3 regions of the Lysinibacillus sp. NPDC096418 genome follow, and region 2 is predicted to be linked to each of the others. Evidence: riboswitches for the same ligand, from Rfam matches in the RefSeq annotation. Region 2 holds a riboswitch; each other region holds the start of a gene.
The links. Region 2 has a riboswitch for cobalamin ahead of ACIQZG_RS14190 ((2Fe-2S) ferredoxin domain-containing protein). Riboswitches for the same ligand answer to the same signal wherever they lie in the genome.

Region 1 (7,693 bases), on a different contig from region 2:
TTTCATTAAAGGGCCATATAACTGAATAAGAATCTTGTTATAATGTAATAAAGATGATTGGAGAATCGATTTGAAAATTAACTATCCTTTTAAACCAAAATCAAATAAAAAACTGATACCAGGTCAATTCTGGGCGATTCCTTTACATAATGGAATGTTTGCTTGCGGTAGGGTTATACAGGTTACGGGAGAATATAGTGCCCCGCCAACAAGGACTTTCCTTGCTGGTTTGATGGATTGGATAGAAAGTGTTCCTCCTACATCAGAAGCAATTGCAGGGTCAAAAACTTTAATTCAAGGAGTAGCACACATTAATTGCATATACGAAACTGGATTAGGCTGTATGATCACTGGGTACCGTCCATTGGAGTTAGACTCTATTGAGCCTAATTATTTTCGTTCTCAAACAAGCTACCAACCTGAATATTGTAAATTAATGAAAGGGTTAGAAGAAATAAGACCAATTACAAAAGAGGAATGGGAAAAATGTGAAACCTTGGGGATTTGGGGTATGGATTACATAAGGGTACTTGCAGAATCAAAGTTATTAAGCTAAAGGTCACATTTTCAGAAGTTGAATTTGCGTCTTTTTGCTTTTAATGTGCCAATTATTCCGATTGATATTCATACGTCTTGAGGTGTGTGTGATTTATCGATTTAATTGTAGGTCCAGAAGAAATTTCATAGGTCATTCGATGGATATTTGTAAATAGTGTTTCACCGTAAATAAAGTTGTTTAAAAAAATGAGCTGATACTTCAAAATGAATAGTATTGGCTCTTGTCATTTACGATGCAGTAAAAGAATGGGGTATCGAATAGTTAAAGTAAGGCATGATTTTTACGATTGAAGGAGGTACGTATTTTGGCAAAAGTAAGTATAAAGCACATTGACGCGTTTAGTTCCATTCCAGAGAAAGGGAATCCAGCTGGTGTTGTATTGAATGGCGAGGATTATACAGAAAAACAAATGCTCACTATTGCTGCAACAGTTGGATTTAATGAAACAGCTTTTGTTGTTTCTTCGAACATTGCTGATTTTCGAATTCGTTACTTTACACCTGGACATGAAATGAATTTATGTGGTCATGCGACAATGGCAACGATTTATGCTCTAAGAATGAATGGACTTTTAGAAAAATCAGCTTTTACAATTGAAACGAATGCAGGTGTATTGCCGATACAGACTTGTGAAAAAAATAATCAATTACTAATCACTATGCAACATGCAAAACCACAGTTTCAATCATTTAGTGGTTATAAGTCTGATTTAGCAGCTTCCATTGGATTACGAGAAGATGATTTACATTCAGAATATCCAATTGTTTACGGAAGTACAGGCATTTGGACTTTAATTATCCCGATTAAAGAGTTATCAAGCTTTTCAAAAATGACACCCAACACCGAAGAATTTCCGAAGGTATTATTTGAGATGCCAAAAGCTTCTATACACCCTATCTGTTTTGAAGTGCGAGATCAGGGAAGTGATCTGCATGCTCGTCATTTTTCATCTCCTTATTCGGGTACTATTGAAGATGCAATTACAGGAACAGCTTCAGGTGTGATGGGCGCGTATTATAAAAAGTATGTAAATGAAAATATTAGTTTGCCTGCGACACTTATTGTTGAACAAGGACATGAAATCAATAAAGATGGACGCGTATATGTACATGTAAAAGAAGAAAAAGAGCAACTAGACATCTCTATCTCAGGTACGGCTGTTTTTGTGAAGAATATTGAGATTGAAATAGAATAATCCATCATATGGGGACATTCTTTAAAGATTCGCCTGCCATCAGGGTAGCAGGGTTGGCTAGGCTTTACCTTGTGAAATGAGAATGTATACGACAACAATTCTAATAAGGGAATTTATGAGGTACTTTCTTTGTCAGTGGCCTCGCATAAAGTTTTGGTGTCCGATAATATATCGTTACTTTTGCTTATGCTATACTATATTGGCTGTTAGCGAACCATTGTACTAGAGTGATAGGGATTTAAAGAGTAGATTATTAGCAAGTTATTATATTGAGTCATTTGACGAAAAATATAGAATAGTTTGATTTTAAGGAATTCCCTTTTCTAGATTTACTTTTTATTTGAAGGATGGTACACTTAGTTCTATTGAAAAAACAATATATTGTGTTCGTTTTATCAAGGTACTACTATATGTAGTTTAAAAGGGAAGTTCGGTGCAATACCGACGCTGTCCCCGCAACTGTGAAGCTGACGATGATTAAAGCCACTGTGCATCTGCATGGGAAGGAAATCAGAGGATGAAGCAAAGCCAGGAGACCTGCCTATATAAAACAAATCAATCATTTCTTCGGGGAATAAGAAATGGGGACGTCACCTTTTTGGGTATTTTAAACGTTTCTATTTCAGGCTATCTCTCTAAGAGATAGCCTTTTTTATATTTTGAAAAGAGGGATTTAAATGAAACTGTATACGAAAACAATCTGTCCAAAATGTCTTTGGGTAAAATCGGAATTAAAACGTGCAGGACTTGAAGCGGAAATTGTGAACATTGATCACGACGAACAAGCAAAGCAAACAATTATTGAAGCAGGCTTTTTAAGCGTACCTGTTCTTGAAGTAAAAGGAACATTTATAGGAGATGTAAAAGAAATAGTTTCTCAAATTGAGATGATTGCCTAATGATAGTTTTTGCTAGTCGTACAGGGAATGTTCGAAGTGTTGTTTCTAAATTAGGGGTGGAATCGATTGAAATCTCTGAAGGATTACTGTTAGATGAGTCCTATCTTTTAATAACATACACAGACGGATTAGGTGATGTCCCTGAAAAAGTGACTCGTTTTTTAGAACAAAACAAGGAGTTTTGTAAGGGAGTAGTTGTCAGTGGCAATAGTAACTTTGGGCATACAGTATTTGGCGGTGCCGGAGAAAAAATTGCAGCAACGTATGATGTTCCCTTAGTGCGTAAATTAGATTTACGAGGATATCAAGCTGATTATGATGCAATACAAATGTTTTATGAAATGAGAGTGTTGGGATGAAAACATATTTAAAGCTTAATAATGATGTACTGAATCGTTATAGCACAACAGGTCAACTAGAGTTAGAAAAGGATCGTGAAGCAACGCGCCGTTACTTTTTAGAATATGTAAATGTGCGTCTACGTTATTTTATTGATATCGAAGAAAAAATTCGCTATTTAGTCGATGAGGGTTACTATGAAAAACAATTTATCGACAAGTATGATATGGAATTTATTAAACAGCTATACAAGAAAGCCTATGATTATAATTTTCGTTTCCCATCCTTTATGAGTGCGAGTAAGTTTTATGATAGCTATGCAATGAAAAGTCGTGATGGGGAAGAAATTTTAGAAAAATATGAGGACCGAATTGTCATCATAGCTTTATATTTAGCACAAGGTGACACGGTCTTAGCTGAACGTTCGGTAGAAGCTATGATGGAAGCATATCAACCTGCAACGCCAACAGCATTAAATAGTGGGAAGAAAGCACGTGGCGAATTAGTAAGCTGTTTTAAATTATCAATGGATGACTCCATGAATAGTATTGCTGAAAATATTGGTTATTGTTTGGAGCTATCACGCCTTGGTGGTGGAGTGGGGGTAAACCTAACAGATTTACGTCCATTAGGTGATCCGATTAAAGAGATTTTAAATCGTGCAAGTGGCGTAATCCCAGTCGCTAAACTTTTAGAAAATTCTTTCAGTTATTCAAATCAGCTCGGACAACGAAATGGCTCAGGAGTTGTCTATCTAAATATTTTCCATGCAGACATTGAAAATTTTATTTCATCAAAAAAACCGAATGCCGATGATAAAATTCGTCTCGCAACGCTATCAACGGGAATTATTATCCCAAGTATTTTCTTCGAACTCATGAAACGTGATAAAGATATTGTGTTGTTTAGTCCATACGATATATTTAGAGAATATGGAAAGCGTATGTCTGATATTTCGATTTCAGAGATGTACTATGAATTCCTTGATAATCCGAATATCCGTAAAATTAAGCGTTTGAATGCGCGTAAGCTTTATACAGAAGTGAAAAAAGCACAATTTGAATCAGGCTATCCATTTGAAATTTTTGATGATAATGTCAACGATGTGCATCCACTCAAAAATATCGGTCGAGTAAAAATGTCAAACTTATGTACAGAAATTTTACAAGTACAGCAAACAAGTATAATTACTGACCAAGATGAACCGAATGAATACGGGTTAGATGTATCGTGTAACTTAGGGTCAATTGATATCCATGCAGCAAGTAAAGTAAATGATTTTGGAACGTTAGTTGATACAGCTATGCACCTATTAACGAATGTGTCACAAATGACGAACATCAAGAATGTACCGTCTGTTGTAAAAGCGAATAAATTAATGCATTCAGTAGGGCTTGGTTGTATGAATCTACATGGCCACCTGGTTACAGAGGGAATCATGTACGGCTCGAAGGAATCGATTGATTTTATGGATCATTTTATGGAAGCGATGAACTATTATTCACTCAAATCATCAATGGAGATTGCCAAAGAAAGTGGCGAAACATTCTACCGATTTGAGGATAGTGATTACGCTTCAGGCATTTATTTTGGTCAATATGTAAATAAACTCGAAGAAGAATTATCTCCTGTAGTGTTAAAAGCACTTGGTAATATTCCAATCATTACGACAAAGATGTGGGAAACATTAAAGCAGGATGTTATGCAATACGGTTTATTCCATTCATATCGTTTAGCTATTGCACCAACTGGTAGTATTTCATATATTCGTAGTTGTACAGCTTCAATTGCTCCAAGTACAGAGCGTGTAGAGGTACGTGACTATGCGGATAGTCGAACAATTTATCCAATGCCGCATTTAACGAATGAGAATAGCCATTTATATGTAGAAGCATATGATGTTAATCCTTATGATTTAATCGATTTATATGCAGCTTCTCAAAAGCACGTAGACCAAGGCATTTCGATGACACTTTATGTGACTGACAATTGGACAACAGAACAATTGGCTAAAATCTACATTTATGCATGGGTAAAGGGGATTAAGTCCGTTTACTATGTACGCCAACGATTACAAAGCTTAGAGGAGTGTGTAGCATGTCAAATTTAATTTACGAGGCGGTCAATTGGAATAAGCCAACTAGTGAACTTGCACAAGTATTTTGGGACCAGCAATGGAAGCAAATTTGGTTTCCTGAAGAAATTGCAGTAAGTAAAGATATTAAACAGTGGAAGAGTTTTGAACATCAAGATACGTATAAAAAAGTATTTGCTGGATTAACATTACTTGATACAGTTCAGACAAATATCGGGATGAATCGTGTTGCTGCATATACAACAGATTTACAAGAAAAGGCTGTTTTAACCGTTTTTGATTCATTTGAGGCGATACATGCCAAATCTTATTCTTATATATTCACAACGCTTTGTACGAACGAAGAAATAGACGAGCTATTTGAATGGGTAAAGAAAAATGAATACCTTCAGTATAAGGCGAATAAAATTGGGGATATTTACAATAGTATTGAAGAAGGAGATTCAGAGAGCTTATGGAAAGCGATGTTCGCATCTGTTATGCTCGAATCTTTCCTTTTCTACTCTGGCTTTTTCTACCCATTGTACTTAGGAGGACAAGGTTTCCTGCGAAATAGTGCAGAAATCATTTCGCTTATTTTACGTGACGAATCCATTCATGGAGTGGCAGTAGGCTTTTTTGCTCAAAATTTATTTAAGCAGTTTTCAAAGGAAAAACAAGAAGAGTTAAATTTATGGGGTTATGAATTATTACTGGATTTATATCAAAATGAAATGAATTATACAGATGATATCTATGCCGAAACAGGTTTATCTCCTGAGGTAAAAGCGTATGTTCGCTATAACGCTAATAAGGCGCTCATGAATATCGGATTTGATCCGATGTTCCCAGAAGAAGAAGTTAACCCAATTGTGATGAATGGTATTCGCAATGAAGGCTCCACATATGACTTCTTTTCACAAAAGGGTTCTACGTATGCAAAAGCAAAAGTAGCACCGATTACAGATGACACATTTAATTTTAATCGTTAAGGATGAATAACAATGAACTTAGAAGTAAAAATCAAAAGAATCCACGCTGAAGCATTACTCCCTATGCAAGCCAATCCAGGTGATGCTGGAATGGATCTCTATTCAATTGAAGAAGTAGTGATTCCAGCGGGAGAAGCCAAACTAATTAAAACAGGTTTACAAATTGAATTACCAAAAGGAACGGAAGCCCAAATTCGTCCGAGAAGCGGACTAGCATTAAAACATAGTGTAACAGTGCTAAATAGTCCAGGCACAATTGATGAAGGCTACAGGGGAGAAATTGGTGTTATTTTAATTAATCATGGTAAAGAATCATTTATAGTTGAAAAATCAATGCGTATTGCTCAAATGGTTATTCAATTTGTCCCTTCCGTTCAACTAATAGAAGTAAATGAATTATCGCAAACGGTTCGTGGAACATCTGGATTTGGAGCGAGTGGAACGAAATAATATTAATAAAACAGGTATGTTGATTAAGTAAATTTTACTACCACTATTAAAGTGAAAAGTTGATTTCCGCTACTGGAATTATAACGCACCGGGAAGGTATAGAGTTGCGATATTCCGCGAAAGCGCTAAAACATGAAGTGCAAGAAGCGGTGCAAAAGCGTTTGTTGGTACATAGTAACTCTGCACATAAATAGTGCAGAGTTACTTTTGTCAAATGGAGAAGGAGAAACGGCAAGTACTTTTCTACTGTTATTTTTGAGAAAACGCGATATGATAGAGAAAGCAAGGCGGCAAGACCGTACGAAAGAAAGTAGGAAGATATATTGGGTAAGTATGAAACACTATTATTTGATGTGGATGACACATTACTAGATTTTGATGTAGCTGAGAATGCTGCGTTAACTCGTTTATTTGAACAAGAAAATATTACAGTAACACCCGAAATGCTTGCACGTTATAAAGAAATTAATGAAGACTTGTGGCGTGCCTTTGAACGTGGGGAAGTAACTAAAAACGTACTTCATAACACACGGTTTTCGAAATTTTTTAAGGAATATGGCATTGATGTAGATGGTGAGTATTTTGAAGGCGAGTTCCAAAAATATTTGCAAGAAGCTCATTATTATGTCGAGGGTGCTTACGAAGTCATCGAGCGATTGTCAAAAGAGTATGATTTGTATGTCGTATCGAATGGTAAGACAATAACGCAAAATAAACGATTAATGGATGCAAATTTAGCGGGATACTTTGAGGATATATTTGTATCGGAGCAAACAGGTTATCAAAAGCCGATGATTGAGTTTTTTGATTATGTATTTACACGTATTGATGGACTTGATAGAGACAAAACATTGATTGTTGGGGATTCACTGACGTCTGATATAAAAGGTGGCTTACGAGCAGGTATTGATACATGCTGGTTTAACATTCGTGACATTGACAATACAAGTGATGTTCAGCCACACTATGAGATTAAAAAGTTGTACGAATTACATACTGTATTAGCAAAATAAAAACGATCCCCGTGTGTACAAGATACTTTACGGGGATTATTTGTGTAAAGGGATAAAAGTTGAAAAGTGACGGATAGAAATCATAAATAGACGGATAAACGCCGCTTATTGATATAGAGAGTAGAAAGGTCTGCGCTAAAAATACTATATTTTTATGTAATTGAATCTATTA
Region 2 (7,693 bases):
TCGACTGTACTGATGTTGTTAAAATTAAAAAATAAAGGCAGCTAATACTACCAAGTACAATGAAAAATAGCTCCTGTGCCATCGAAATACTTAATGTACCGATAAAGATTGTCCATGCACCCAGTTGGAGATTCCAGATATGTGAAGGTAAAACACTTGAAGTAGGGGCAAACGAAACCAAAATTGTCACTAGACTCGTGAGTAGAAAAAATCCTGGAAGTAGTAGAAGTTTTAGATAATACGTAAAAGGGATTTTTGCGCCAAAAATGATAAAAGCACTCATTACAATAAATGTAATGAGTGAAATATGTTCATCTCGAAATATAAGCGACAGTAGTAGTAATCCAAGTGAAAACGTCATCTTTTCTAGTGGATGGACGGACGCTAAATTATTCATGTAAGCATATTTGTCAATGAGTAGCATTGTTGTTAACCTTCTTTATGTTTGCCACGCATGAAACCGATGAAATAGCCGATAAAACCAGCACCGATTGCAGCTTGTAGCACAAATAATAAACTCTCAATTTCACCACTTGGTGGCTCCCAAATACTTTCAAACCATGGCTCATACTCTGCGTTAATCTCACCAATTGCTTCTTCGGCCTCTCCATCAGCACCACCGAATTCAGCGCCTTTTTGTACTAAGAGGGGAATGATGGCAAGTAGCACGACAATGGCTAGTAACAGTAAATTCTTTTTCATCTTAATGTGCCTCCTTTGTAGAGAATACACGTAATGCTTTTAATTCGCTGACATTGTATTTTTTTAAGAAGTTCATGACAATCACCGTTAAAATCCCTTCGCTAATTGCAAGTGGAATTTGTGTTAAGGCGAAGATCCCAGAGAACTTCGTGAATGAAGCCATAAAACCACCAACTTCAGATGGGAATGCAAGTGCAAGTTGAACAGATGTCACGACATATGTACCTAAATCACCAAGCATTGCTGCAAAAAATACTGCTAGTGAGAATGAAAAGCCAATTTGTTGTGCCCCTTTAAAGACAAAATAGACGATAAATGGTCCGACAACTGCCATTGAGAAGACGTTTGCCCCTAATGTTGTTAACCCACCATGGGCTAAAAGTAAAGATTGGAATAATAATACGATTGTACCGATTACGCTCATCGCTAATGGTCCGAACAAAACGGTACCAAGGCCAACACCTGTTGGATGCGAACAACTGCCTGTTACTGAAGGGATTTTTAGAGCTGACAAGACAAATGCAAAGGCACCTGAAAGCCCCAACATCATTTTAGTTTCCGGATTCTCATCTATCGTTTTGCGAATAGAACGTAATCCTAAAATAATAAATGGAATGGATACAACCCACCAGAAAATTGCCCATTCAAGTGGCAAAAATCCTTCCATAATGTGCATAGCAAATGCACGATCTGGCACCATGATAAATGCTAATAAGAAATAACTAAGCTTCCAAAATGAAAATTTCAACATTCTTCCTCCTTTTGTTTTTTAGATTCATCACCAAAATTTGGGTTTGATTTCCGTTCCGCCTGGGCGCTTTCCGGGGGGCGCCCGATAAGCCGCGTCGGGGCAACAGGATGTTGGTCACAGGATGTGACGTTTTTAGCCTTTGTTCCCCTACAAGCCTCGCTCCTGGGTCACATCTAGGACGCTAATCCCCCAGGAGTCGCCCAGCCTCCACTACAATCAAAAGCATTCTAGTAGTGTTATGCTCTTTAAACAAATGCCAACTCATATTTTTGATGATGACCTTTTAGTGTGTGCAATAAAAAAGCACTTCTCCTTTTTGGAAAAGTGCATAGCAGAAAAAAGCAAATGAAAAAACGATTTGCTAAGCCGCACACCTATCCGCGTAGGTTGAAACTTGTCACGTATTTTTTGGCAGGTCTCCTGGCTTTAGTTCATCATTTTATAGGTCTTCCCATCCGTTGGACAGTGACGTATCTATAAAACTCCCTAGTACAGTGGCGGGACCGCGCCGGACTTGAACCGGCTTCCCTTTTAAGCAAGATGCAAGCACCTTACACCAAAAAATGTTATTGTTGTGAGTTTTCACGACACAGTGTAACACGGCTCAATGAAAATAATCTATCTCTTTTTGGAAAAATTTTTATTTTCAGTAATTTAAGTGTAGAAAATTCTGATATATTAAAGCGAAGTTAGGTGTTATTGCAGGAAATATTTGTAGAAATTTAATGGAGATTGCAAAAAATTTAAAAAAGAAGTCTTGAAATTTAATAATTATGAGCTATGATAGAAACAGTTTTTCATTATATTTTAAAAAACTAGAAAATTAATATAAATAAATCTATTAAGTGCTCGAAACTGTTCGAGATAATAGGGAAATCGGTGCAAATCCGGTACAGCCCCCGCTACTGTAATAGCTGATGAAATCGCAAATGCCACTGGTGCAAACTTGGGAAGGTGCGAAAGTAAAATGAAGCTTAAGTCAGGAAACCTGCTTAATTGATGGCACGCAAACTTTTCGGAGGGAGAAGTTGAAGCGAGGGCGGGTATCTATATATATATCTGTGTTCATTTGGCTTCAATAAACCTTTACTCTTCGTTATGAGTGAAGGTTTTTTCTTTTTCTTAAAAGTAATGAGGGGAGAATTACTTTGACAACTTGGAATTTAGAAGGCATGAAAACACATCTTTTTATATGCAATGGCAGCAGTTGCATGAAAAAAGATGGCGAAGATATTACGCAGGTGATTCGTGATGAAATTCAGACACTTGCCCTTGATAAAGAAATACATACGACTAGAACACGTTGTAATGGGAGATGTAAGGATGCATGTGTAGTTATTGCATATCCGCAAGGGAATTGGTACCGTGTGCCAACGACTGAGCATGCAAGAGCGCTTGTGCAAGATTTACATCATGAATCTTTACATAGTGAGCATGTATTTACACTTAATGAAGGTTCATTACGACGAACAGCACAAACGACGGCTATTAAAGGGATTGAAAAAGTGAAAGAGGGGTAATTGGACCGTGCAAAAAGGGAAAATTTTCGTTGTTGGCTTTGGCCCTGGCGATTTCAAACATATTACAACGCGTGCAGTTGAGGCACTGCAACAAAGTGAATTTATCATCGGCTATAAAACATATGTAGAATTGATTGAAGATTTAGTTAGTGCGAAATCAATTGTTAGTACGGGCATGACTGAAGAAGTATCCCGTGCGCAAGAAGCAGTTCGTCAGGCAGAAGCCGGAAATATTGTGTCGGTCATTTCTAGTGGTGACTCCGGTGTATACGGAATGGCAGGGCTTGTTTATGAAGTGCTAATCGAACTTGGTTGGACAGAGGCGACAGGTATCGAAGTGGAGATCGTACCTGGTATTTCCGCTATTAACTCTTGTGCGAGTTTACTAGGCGCTCCGATAATGCACGACTCATGCACAATTAGCTTAAGTGACCATTTAACACCGTGGAATTTAATTGCAAAACGTGTTGAAGCAGCAGCATTGGCGGATTTTGTTATCGCACTTTACAACCCGAAAAGTGGAAGACGTACGCGCCAAATTGTTGAAGCACAGCGTATTTTACTAGAGTATCGTTCGCCAGATACACCGGTTGGACTTGTAAAAAGTGCCTACCGAGACCGTCAGGAAGTGACGATGACAACCTTATCAGAAATGCTTAATCATGATATTGGAATGCTGACAACGGTTATTATTGGGAACTCTTCAACGTTCTTCTATGACAATAAAATGATTACACCAAGGGGCTACCAACGTAAATATACGCTTGGTGAAGAGAAACAACCATTACGTCCACATCAGCGCTTAAAAGAAGAAGCTGAACCATGGGCGATGAATCAAGAAACAGGTGCAGCGCGTACTGATTTTGCTGCAGATCCAAATGCGGGGCGAGTGACGCCAATAACAGCAGCCCCTCCAGTGAAAAAAAAAACAACGCTTGAGATGGCAACAGCTGCTCTAGCAATGGTGAAGGGGACTAGTGCGGTTAACGTAACGCCAAAACTAGTCCACCAAAAAATAGAGTCGATTTTTGAGCTTGCAGTAAGTCCAGGGGTAGCTAATAAATTTTTCACGCCTGCACAAATGATGATGTTAGCTGAGGTAGTTGGAGAAGAGGGTTCAATGGAGTACACACCAGACCATCAAATCCATTTGAAAATCCCAACATCAGAGCCGTCTGTAATTACAGACAAGCTTCGTAGTGTAGGTTTCTTACTTGCACCGATTGGGGATGTGCTGTCACTAAAAGCTTGTGATTTCTGTTATGGCGAAAAGGCAGATTCAATCCCTTATGCCGAAGAAATTCAAGGAAAATTAGGTGGTTTAGCATTACCGAAAACACTGAACATTGGATTTAATGGCTGTGGCATGGCATGTTATCGTGCAGTGTTTGATGATATCGGCATTGTTTATCGAAAAAGTAAATTTGATGTCTTTATTGGGGCAAAGCCAGTAGGGCGTACAGCCCATGCGGCACAACCGGTTGTAGAGGGCTTAGAACCTGAACAACTCATACCACTAATTACGAATATTATTGATGAATATAAAGCAAATGCACATCCAAATGAGCGGTTGTTTAAATATTTCAAACGTGTGAAAAAGATTTTACATTTTAACTATCAAGATATGTCTTCAAAAATAGAAGTAGAGCCAGCTCCGTGCGGCGACTAGTGAGGAGAGCAAAGATGAAAGCAATTTTATTTGTCGGCCATGGTAGCCGTTTAGCAGCAGGAAATGATGAGGTACGTTCATTTATAGAACAAATGACACCGAGAATTGATAAGGATTTTTTAGTGGAGACGTGCTTTTTAGAATTTGCTTCACCAAATATTGAGCAGGGAATTACGAATTGCGTGAAAAAGGGCGCAACAGAAGTACATGTTATTCCAATTATTTTGCTACATGCAGGGCATTCGAAATTGCATATTCCAGCAGAAATTGAGCATGCACGTGAGCATTATCCAAATGTTCACTTTACGTATGGCCAAACGATTGGTATTCACGAAGAGATTTTCTCAATTTTACAAGACCGTTTAGCAGAAACTGGTTTTGACGCTGAAGCAAAACATGAAGATACAGCGATATTACTTATTGCACGTGGCGGTAGTGATCCTTATGCGAATGGCGATTTTTATAAAATCACACGTTTACTTTGGGAGAGGCTGCCTGTGCAGTATGTTGAAAGTGCCTTTATGGGCGTGACAGATCCTCGAGTGGAAGAAGGGATCGAGCGTTGTGTGAAACTAGGTGCCAAGAAAATCGTTATGTTGCCGTACTTTTTATTTACTGGCATCTTAATGGAACGCATGCATGATATGCGTCAGCAGTTCAACGAAAAATATCCAGCGTGTGATATTCAGATAGCTAATTATTTCGGCTATCATGAGCGTTTACAAAATGTCCTATTAGAGCGTATTGACCAAGCAGTGAATGGTACTTCTACAGGCATGCAGGATTTAGAAAATTACCGAGCTTACGCAGAGGTGCATGGTCACGCACATCATCACCATCATCACCATCATCACGACCATGATCATGACCACCACGATCACGACCATCACCACCATCATGAGGAGCCAGTGAAATGATCTTCATGTTAGCGGGTACGAGTGATGCAAGAAGCTTAGCACTTGAATTGCAGGAAGGGAAATATGATGTGACAGCGACTGTTGTCACAGAATCTGCGGCGGCGAGCCTTGAAGAAGTTGGTCTTAAGCATTTAGTCGGTCGCTTAACGGCAGAAGAAATGGCGACGATTTTAACTGAGCAAGACTACGAAATTGTTGTCGATGCCTCTCATCCATTCGCAGAGGAAGCCTCGAAAAACGCGATGGTAGCGGCAGAAATGGCAAATGTTCCATACATTCGCTATGAGCGTGCCCATGAGCAATACGCGCATCCTCTTATTACAGTCGTTAAAGATTACGAGGAAGCCGCGCAGTTAGCAGCGGAAAAACGTGGTGTCATTATGCTGACAACGGGTAGTAAAACACTTGCGACCTTTACAAAGGTATTGCACGGTTTAGAAAATACACGCCTGATTGCACGCATGCTTCCACGACTCGATAATATGGAAAAATGTGATGCGCTCGGTGTGGTACAAAAGGATATCGTCGCCATTCAAGGCCCCTTTTCAAAGGAATTGAATGAAGCTTTGTTCCGTCAATATGATGTGACTTTAATGATTACAAAGGAAAGCGGTAAAGTCGGTTCTGTCGATGAAAAACTTGAAGCCGCACTTGCATGTAATATTGAAACAATTTTAATCGCACGACCAAATATAAAATATGGACAGCAATATTCTACTTTTGAAGAGGTAGTACAAGCTGTGACAGACAAATTAGGAGGCAACACAAATGGACTTTAAAACAGATTTCAAACCATTAACAGTAGACCCAGATAAAATTTATGATTACAGTTTCTCAATTATTGCAGAGGAGATGGGAGAGCATAACTTCTCAGAAGACGAATGGAAAGTTGTACGTCGTATTATTCACGCATCGGCTGACTTCGAATTAGGACGTAGTGTGATTATCACACCAGGAGCACTTGAAGCGGGCGTTAAGTCAATTCTTGCAGGTCGTCATGTCATTGCAGATGTGCAAATGATTGAAAGTGGTTCGGGGAGAAAAAGATTCCAAAAACATGGTGGAGATTTACACTGCTATATCGCAGATGAGGATGTTTCGATTGAAGCGAAAAAGCAAAATACAACACGCGCAATTATTTCGATGCAAAAAGCGGTGAGCTTACATGAGGGTGGAATTTATGCCATTGGGAATGCGCCAACTGCTTTACTTGAGTTAATTCGTTTAATTAAAGAGGGAATTGCAAAGCCAGATTTAATTATTGGGATGCCAGTTGGGTTCGTATCAGCTGCTGAGTCAAAAGAAGAGTTACTGAAAATTGAAGGAATTCCGTACATTACAAACGTTGGACGTAAAGGCGGTAGTACGGTAACAGTTGCAGCCCTAAATGCCATTTCACTATTAGCGGATGAACAGGCGAAAAAATAATGGAGCGAAAGGTAAAAAAGGATCCCAAAGATATGCGTCATGGCTACACAACGGGAGCCTGTGCAACAGCTGTCACAAAGGCAGCCCTTATTGCCCTCATTACGAATGAAGAACAGGAAACGAGTACGATTCATTTACCTGTTGGGCGTGATGCGACTTTTACCATTGAAAAATGTACATTTGACGGCAAAAAAGTGAGTTGTGAAACAATTAAAGATGCTGGTGATGATCCGGATGCCACGCATAAAGCGCTTATTATTGGCACAGTTAGTTGGGCAGATAAACCTGGTATTCATTTAGACGGAGGTATTGGCGTCGGGCGTGTCACAAAGCCTGGTCTGCCAGTACCTGTAGGTGAAGCAGCTATTAATCCAGTACCACGTAAAATGATTCTCGGTACTGTCCAAGAAGTGCTCGAAATATTTCACATTGAACGTGGGGTAAACGTTGTAATTTCAGTACCACTAGGTGAGGAAATGGCGAAGAAAACGTTAAATGGACGGCTCGGCATTATCGGAGGTATTTCGATATTAGGCACAAGGGGAACCGTCGTGCCTTTTTCGAGTTCCGCTTATATGGCAAGTATCGTTCAAGCCATCAGTGTAGCAAAAGCAGCAGGCTGTGAACATCTTGTTATAACGACAGGAGGACGCAGTGAAAAATATGCAATGGCGCAGTATCCAGAGCTACAAGAAGAGGCATTTAT
Region 3 (7,693 bases), on a different contig from region 2:
CGATCATGCCTTTGTTTTGAAAATATGTACGAGAAGAGGATGTAACGTTGAAAAATATACGATTATGTACAAAACAAGAGAAACACTTGCTAGATATAAAAATTGAGAAACTCCCGCATAGAGAAAGCGGCAAGCAAACAAAAACGAGAATGGTTGTGGAATCCCTGGTAGACCAGTTTCTAGCATCTGCCCTCATTAGCAACGAACGATTATTCGAACAAATTTTATATAGCAAGGAAATTATTTGGATTCAAAATGAAGGCTTTGATGGACATCTTTTCGCAAAAGCGAGTGTAGTTGATAATCTAAAGACGAAGAAAAATGGATTCACCATGTATATGCCAACAAACCCGATTGTTTATATGGTAGATGGCGAAGAATACCATCTGATTACGCGGATTGATTCAATTAGAGCAAGACCAAATTTAGAAAAGCTCTATTACGATCCAAAGCCTATTCTTAGTGCTGCAAGAGTAAATGATCTGCTATGTTCGATGGTGATGCGTTTTTATGAGACTTATTTAGCTGATTTAACGTTGTTAATCAGCACCTATCGTGAAAGCAATAAATCGTTGAATTTAAAGAAATATGTTGAACGTGAATATGCCCAGTTTATGCAGGCGGTCAAAGCGTTGAATGACTATCATTTAAACTGGCACCCACGTGGTAATGGACATGAGCAGTTACTAAAAATAATTAATAATTTACAAATATTAAAAAGTAAGCCAGGCAATGTGCTTATAGATTTTTCAAATAATCACGGATACGTAATTGTAGAACCTGCTTATTTACTTATAGAGCAAACGAGTAGTACGGCACAGGCGTTGTAGTACATAGTCCTCCTTTTTATGGAGGGCTTTTTTTAGTTGATGATTTTAATAAAGAAGTGATCTGCAACGTTGCCCAATTTCTCCAAAAGAATCTCTTCATATTATCGTTGGTTTATTGGTAGTAAACCAAAACTTCAAAAAGAATTGGAATTTCGCTTCCTTTTTATTGCATTATTTTTACATATGACTTATTATTACGTTATACGTTATATCGCCAAACGTAATAAAACGAAAAAGGAGGTTTTGAATAGAAGTGAAAGGTAAATTTTCTGAACCGCCATTATTAATTTTGATTAGTCTGGCAGAAAAAAGCTGTCATGGTTATGCGATTATGGAGGATATTGAAAAAAATTACGACATTAAGTTGGGGCCAGGGACGTTGTATGGAGCAATTTCACGTTTAGAAAAAGCCGGCTTTATTCATATGCTTGAATCGGATGATCGTAAAAAAGTTTATGAACTAACAGATGCGGGGCGAAATCATTTAACTGATCAAATAAAAGAGATTCAAAAAGTAACAGCATTAGGAACGAAAAGGCTTGGTCTGACATGAAGTGGTTAATATATTTGTATCCAAAAAGTTGGAGACAGAGATACGGCGATGAATTGATTTATTTTTTGGAACAGACGGATTTGTCATTTTATGTGTTGAAGGACCTAATGCAAGGTATAGTGGATGCTTGGAAACAAGAAATAAGTGAAAGAGAAATTTTTGGCATTCGTATGAGCTATATCGTATTACTTGTTAGTTTAATTAATGTGTTTGTAGTTGTAAAATTCATTTCGTTACGGGAGGTTATTTTAATGGAACAAGTTGCAATAATTATAGCTATGGTCTCGTTTTTCTTTGCAGTATCTATTTTCATTGTTAATCTTTTTAGATCTTCGGATTTCCGAAGTGCTTTTTCAATCAAAACAAAATTATCAAAGATGTCAGTAGGTTTAATGGGGTTATATGCGATTAGTTTTACTGTATTTTTAGTGCTAGCAAATTAATGATACAGAGTGTGTAAGGCTCTTTTTACTTCAATCTCCATTAAAAAACAGACTTAACCCTAAAATATAGAGTGAAGTCTGTTTTGTTTTTCTATCGTAAGCAGTGCATGGCTTCTTGTGCTTCTTGCCAAGGAACGGAATAGCCTTTGCCCTTAGCGCAAAATATACTAGAAGATGTGTATTCAGGATCAACATTTTTATCATAGCCAATCTGAGCAATAACCTCAGCAGTGTTATGACACAAATCATAGCCATCAAACTGCAGTGATAGTGAGCCTTTGCCATTTGTATAAGCGGCAAAATTAGTGCTGTAGCTCATGAATGTAGCTACAGGGGCACGGCCGGTTAGTAAAACGTGCTCCTCAGTCAAAATAGGTGCGTCAAAAGTTCCTGCTGCTTGTTGAACATCAGTTATCATACGCCCAATAAAATCGTTCGGTGCTTTAAGTTTGAAGCGGTAATATGGTTCGAGCAATACATTTTTAGCTTGTTCGAGCCCTTGACGTAGCGCTCGGAACGTTGCTTCACGAAAATCGCCACCATCTGTATGTTTATTATGCGCACGTCCAGTTAGTAGAGTAAAACGAATATCTGTAATAGGATAGCCTGTTAATAAACCATGATGTTCGCGCTCAAATAGATGTTTTTCAATGAGTCGCTGATGTCCAACGGATAAATCATCGGCATGACATGCATTGACAAATGTAATGCCAGTTCCACGCGTGTTTGGCTCCATCAATAAATGTACTTCGGCATAGTGCTTTAACGGTTCAAAATGACCGTAGCCTGTCACAGTCGTCGCAATGGTTTCTAAATATAGGATTTTAGGCTCACCAAATGTAATTACTAGAGAAAAGCGGTTAGTTAGCACTTCACGAAGAACCTCGAGTTGAATGACGCCCATAATATGCACGTGAATCTCTTGAAATTTTTCGTTCCATATAACTCGTAACGTAGGTTCTTCAGCTTCAAGTAAACGAAAGGTTTTTAATACATCTTTTATATGTTGCCCTCCATCATATTGCACCTTTGCCTGTAATGTCGGTACAAGCTCAAATGGTTGTGGATTTATTGAACTACCAAGGACATCACCAATTTGAGCCTGACTTAGTCCTTTCACCGCAAAGATTTCCCCAGCACTTACTTCTTGTACAGTTTCAAATCGATTACCGTTATAAATACGAATTTCCGTTACCTTCTCTGTAACTACTCCTAACGTAAAATCATCTCGAACATGTAAGGTTCCTTGCAATGCTTTTATAAATGTGAGACGTTGATGACCGTCATGACGAATTTTAAATACTTCGCCCTGAAACGGTGCTTCTTTTTCATAATTTGTCGCAGATAGAAGTGGAAGTTGAGCTATAAACTCCTTGATGCCAATATCTTTTAATGCCGATCCTATAAAGCAAGGGAAAGCTCGTTCTCCTTTAATCATTGCTTGCAAGCTTGAAAGGCAAGTAGAGGCATCCAGCGATTCAGTAAGAAAAGAATCAAGTAGCAATTCGTCACGTTCCGCAAGCCATTCGGTAATCTGGCTAGATACATAGTCCGAACGAAGCGACTCATTAATAAATAATACGTCCTCAGAACATTCCTTTTGGAGTTGCGCCATTACTGCATTTACATCTGCACCTTCACGATCAATTTTATTGATAAAGAAAAACGTCGGTACATGATATTGACGTAAAAGTTGCCATACCGTTTCAGTATGACCTTGCACTCCTTCAACGGCGCTTACGATAATAATTGCATAGTCCATGACACGTATAGCTCGTTCCATTTCTGGTGAAAAGTCGACGTGACCTGGGGTATCGATAAGCGTATATGTATCATCTCCGATTTGCATGCGACCTTGCTCGGCAAAAATAGTAATTCCGCGCGCACGTTCGATTGCATGATTATCTAAAAATGTATCTTGGTGATCGACACGACCCCTAGCTTGGATGCTATTCGTATGATAAAGAAGCTGTTCAGAGAAAGTTGTTTTACCTGCATCGACATGAGCGAGCACGCCAATTGTCTTTAACATAAAAATCCTCATTTCATTCGTCGTTGACTATTATTGTAACAGAAAATTATCAGTAATGATTTCATGTTACATAAATAGTCTTTATGATAAAGTAGTGCTTATATATCAAAGAAAATTCTAAAATGGATAATTTTGTGTGATTGCTAGAATAGAATAGTTCTGCTATTCTAAATTTTATAACTTAATATGAAGTTTTTTATTGGTGCAAATGTCTTTGGACATTTGCTTAAAAGGGAAATCGGTGCAATTCCGATGCTGTCCCGCAACTGTAAATGGGGAGTCTATGCACAATGCCACTGTAGCTAAGTTATGGGAAGGCGTATAGACGATGAACCTAAGCCAGGATACCTGCCAATTAAAGCAACACATTTACATAGAACCACGAGGATGGTTGTAGTGACAGGGTAGAGAAACCCATTATTTCACTATGACATCCTCTTGTAGACAAGGGGATTTTTTTTATGCCCTTTGTTATAAGAGGGGAGAGCATTTTGAGGAATCAAACAACAAAAAACATAGCCATAATCCTAGTAATACTGATTGGTGTCGTCTTTGTATCGATGACGATAGCAGTCATGGTGGGCTCTGTATCGATCACACCAAGTACGGTGTGGCGTGTAATTTTATCACATGCGCCTTTCAATCTATTTGGCATTGAATCGGACTGGAGTCGCTCACAAGAAATTATTATTTGGCAAATTCGTACACCAAGAGTCTTACTAGCTATGATTGTCGGGGCTGGTCTTGCCATTTCGGGAGCAGCGATTCAAGCCCTAGTTCGTAACTCGATTGCAGATCCGTATATTTTAGGAATATCCTCGGGTGCATCAGTTGGAGCAACGTCTGTTATACTACTTGGTGCTTTTTCGTATTTAGGTATGTATGCGCTGTCATTTGCAGCCTTTATTGGTGCGACGGTAGCCGTGATAATCGTGTTTTTCCTAGCACGAGTACAAGGAAGAATTTCAGTTATTCGTTTATTATTAGCAGGTATTGCAGTGTCACTCGTGTTATCAGCGATGACGAACTTTATGCTGATGATGTCGAAAGAAGAGGGTGGTCTGAAGGCGGTAATGTATTGGATGATGGGTAGCTTGGCTGGTGCAAAGTGGGCGAATTTAGCGATTCCGTTCGTCGTATTTATTGTTGTCTATTTAATTTTACGATTACACGCACGTCATTTGAATTTATTGTTACTAGGTGAGGAATCAGCCGTAACACTCGGTGTCAATATAGAAAAATTCCGACTGCTCCTTATCCTCTTAATCTCTCTGTTAACGGGCGTGTTAGTAGCAGTTAGTGGGGCAATTGGCTTTATAGGTCTCATTATTCCACATATTGTACGTATGATTGTTGGCTCTAATTATAAATTTGTCTTACCCGTAAGTGCACTACTTGGCGCGATCTTTTTAATATGGGCAGACGCTGTAGCGCGTATTGTCATTGCCCCAGAGGAAATGCCGATTGGGATTATTACTGCTTTATGTGGTTGTCCATTCTTTATTTGGATGCTCCGTAGGCAAACTTATTCATTCGGGGAGGGGGATTAAATGGTATTCGTTGCGCAAAATCTGTCTTTCACTGTACAAAAAGCGAAAATATTAAAAAATGTATCGATGCATATCCATGAGCAAGAGTTTGTAGGTTTAATTGGCCCAAATGGCAGTGGGAAATCCACGTTATTAAAAAATATGTACAGAATGCTTAAACCACAAGTCGGAGATGTGTTTTTATATAATGAAAACATTTACAAGCAATCCGCAAAGGAGATGGCCAAGCAACTTGCAGTTGTAGGACAGGAAACACCAGTACTATTTGACTTTACTGTTAAGGATCTTGTGGCTATGGGACGCACTCCACATAAACGACTCATTGAAGGCGATACGAAAGAGGATCGAGATATCATTGAACAATCAATGCGCCAAGCTGGCATTGTTCATTTAACGGAACGTAATTTTAGTTCCTTATCTGGTGGTGAAAAAAAACGTGTTATTGTCGCAAGGGCATTAGCACAGCAGGCAAAGATAATGGTATTAGATGAGCCAACAAATCATTTGGATGTTCAGCATCAGCTACAGCTAATGGACCTAATACGGAGTTTACCGATTACCGTGGTGGTTGCCTTACATGATTTAAATATTGCAGCGACTTACTGCGACAAAATTTATGTGATGCAAAACGGAGAAATTATGGCTTATGGGACACCACAAGATATATTAACACCTGCCATATTAAAAGAGGTATTTGGCGTACATGCAGAGGTTAGCGTGCATCCCATTACGAAAAAACCACATATTTTCTATATACCAGAGCAATTCTTGTAGTTAGCAAAGGGATCATAGATTTCTTTCTATATAATTTTGATCATTAAAGGAGGAAAGGACATGAAGACATTTAAAAGCATGTGGCTTATTCTTGCAATCGCAATGTTAAGTATTTTAGCAGCTTGTGGGAACGATAAAGCACAGAAGTCAGAAACAGAAAATGAACAGTGGGACCCAGCACAAGCTGCAGCAACAGAGGTAACGATTGAAAATAATGATACGACACAGATTTATACAGAAGCACCTAAAAAAGCGATTAGTTTAAATCAGCATGTCACAGAAATTATGTTGGCATTAGGGTTAGAAGATTCAATGGTTGGAACAGCGTATTTAGATGATAAAATTTATGCACCTTTAAAAGCGGCCTATGATCAAGTTCCGGTTTTGGCTGAGCAATACCCTACAAAAGAACAGGTGATTGATGCAGAAGCGGATTTTTTATATGCAGGTTGGAAGAGTGGATTTAGTGAGAAGGGTGTAGGTACACCAGAAGAGCTTGAGACACTAGGAATTCACACGTATTTACATACATCTTCAAGCACCACTAATCCTTCATTAGAGGATATTTTCACGGATATCCGTAATATTGCGAAGATATTCGAAGTAGAAGAGCGCGGGGAAGCACTGATTGTGCAAATGTCACAAGAAGTAGAGGATATTCGAGCGAAGCTACCACAAGGAAAGGAAGAATTGCGTGTCCTTATTTTTGACAACGGAAAGCAAGATGTTACTACCGCAGGGCAAAATTTCATGAATGAGCTTGTCACTGTAGCAGGTGGTAAAAATATCTTCGGTGATGTTGAGTCTGGTTGGACAACTGTTTCAAAAGAGGACACAGTAGAGCGCAATCCTGAAGTTATTGTAGTTATTGACTACGGGTCTACTAGCGTAGAGGAAAAAATTAATTTCTTGAAAAATGATCCAGCGTTAAAAGAGACTGATGCAGTGATGAACGAGCGTTTTGTTACTTTACCACTTTCGGCAGCATCAGAAGGGGTTCGTGCGGCTGAAGCCATTCAAATTTTAGCACAAGGATTCTATCCAGATAATTTCTAATAAAGGCCTGGAGCTGGCGATATGCTGGCTCCTTTTTCATAAGGGGAGATGGGACCATGTCAATCAATGCATTCAAATATAATATTCCTGATAAAACATTTGCAAAGTTAAACACTGTAGGTGAATTTACGCGTCTTGCAGTAAGTCCTGGTATTATTAATAAGCATTATACACCGGTACAATTTCAAAAAATTGCAGAAGTAATCGGGGAGAATGGGGCGATTAAATACTCTGCATCTTATAGTATATTGCTATCCGTCCCGACAATTGATGTTCCAGAGGTGAGACAGAAGTTAGAACAGGCAGGCTTATACATTTCACAGCAAGGTCCTATTGTGTCGATGAAAGCATGTGATTTTTGTGATGGGGATAAGATGGAGGCAGCGGCGATAACAGAAGCGCTTTATGAGCGGCTTGAAGGTATAGAGGTACCAAAAAGATTGCGTGTCAATATG

Region 1: linked by a shared signal. The riboswitch ahead of ACIQZG_RS20595 (glutaredoxin family protein) and the one ahead of ACIQZG_RS14190 ((2Fe-2S) ferredoxin domain-containing protein) in region 2 are both predicted to bind cobalamin.
Region 3: linked by a shared signal. The riboswitch ahead of ACIQZG_RS21290 (FecCD family ABC transporter permease) and the one ahead of ACIQZG_RS14190 ((2Fe-2S) ferredoxin domain-containing protein) in region 2 are both predicted to bind cobalamin.

The regions. Positions count from the first base shown of each region.
Region 1 covers NZ_JBIWEY010000038.1:5,761-13,453, reverse strand. Annotated here, with positions in the region: gene ACIQZG_RS20610 (Imm26 family immunity protein) at 71-556, shown strand; partial or broken gene ACIQZG_RS20605 (DUF3888 domain-containing protein) at 609-695, opposite strand; gene ACIQZG_RS20600 (PhzF family phenazine biosynthesis isomerase) at 864-1,754, shown strand; cobalamin riboswitch at 2,136-2,313, shown strand; gene ACIQZG_RS20595 (glutaredoxin family protein) at 2,432-2,653, shown strand; gene nrdI (class Ib ribonucleoside-diphosphate reductase assembly flavoprotein NrdI) at 2,653-3,012, shown strand; gene nrdE (class 1b ribonucleoside-diphosphate reductase subunit alpha) at 3,009-5,102, shown strand; gene nrdF (class 1b ribonucleoside-diphosphate reductase subunit beta) at 5,090-6,058, shown strand; gene dut (dUTP diphosphatase) at 6,071-6,508, shown strand; gene ACIQZG_RS20570 (YjjG family noncanonical pyrimidine nucleotidase) at 6,832-7,521, shown strand.
Region 2 covers NZ_JBIWEY010000018.1:37,773-45,465, reverse strand. Annotated here, with positions in the region: gene cbiQ (cobalt ECF transporter T component CbiQ) at 1-424, opposite strand, end outside; gene ACIQZG_RS14200 (energy-coupling factor ABC transporter substrate-binding protein) at 430-702, opposite strand; gene ACIQZG_RS14195 (energy-coupling factor ABC transporter permease) at 704-1,453, opposite strand; cobalamin riboswitch at 1,847-2,029, opposite strand; cobalamin riboswitch at 2,280-2,463, shown strand; gene ACIQZG_RS14190 ((2Fe-2S) ferredoxin domain-containing protein) at 2,602-2,973, shown strand; gene cobJ (precorrin-3B C(17)-methyltransferase) at 2,981-4,642, shown strand; gene ACIQZG_RS14180 (sirohydrochlorin chelatase) at 4,657-5,559, shown strand; gene cobK (precorrin-6A reductase) at 5,556-6,338, shown strand; gene ACIQZG_RS14170 (precorrin-8X methylmutase) at 6,328-6,987, shown strand; gene ACIQZG_RS14165 (cobalt-precorrin-5B (C(1))-methyltransferase) at 6,987-7,693, shown strand, end outside.
Region 3 covers NZ_JBIWEY010000041.1:16,134-23,826, reverse strand. Annotated here, with positions in the region: gene ACIQZG_RS21310 (hypothetical protein) at 48-830, shown strand; gene ACIQZG_RS21305 (PadR family transcriptional regulator) at 1,084-1,383, shown strand; gene ACIQZG_RS21300 (hypothetical protein) at 1,380-1,826, shown strand; gene ACIQZG_RS21295 (GTP-binding protein) at 1,918-3,858, opposite strand; cobalamin riboswitch at 4,042-4,228, shown strand; gene ACIQZG_RS21290 (FecCD family ABC transporter permease) at 4,419-5,408, shown strand; gene ACIQZG_RS21285 (heme ABC transporter ATP-binding protein) at 5,409-6,182, shown strand; gene ACIQZG_RS21280 (ABC transporter substrate-binding protein) at 6,243-7,238, shown strand; gene ACIQZG_RS21275 (precorrin-3B methylase) at 7,295-7,693, shown strand, end outside.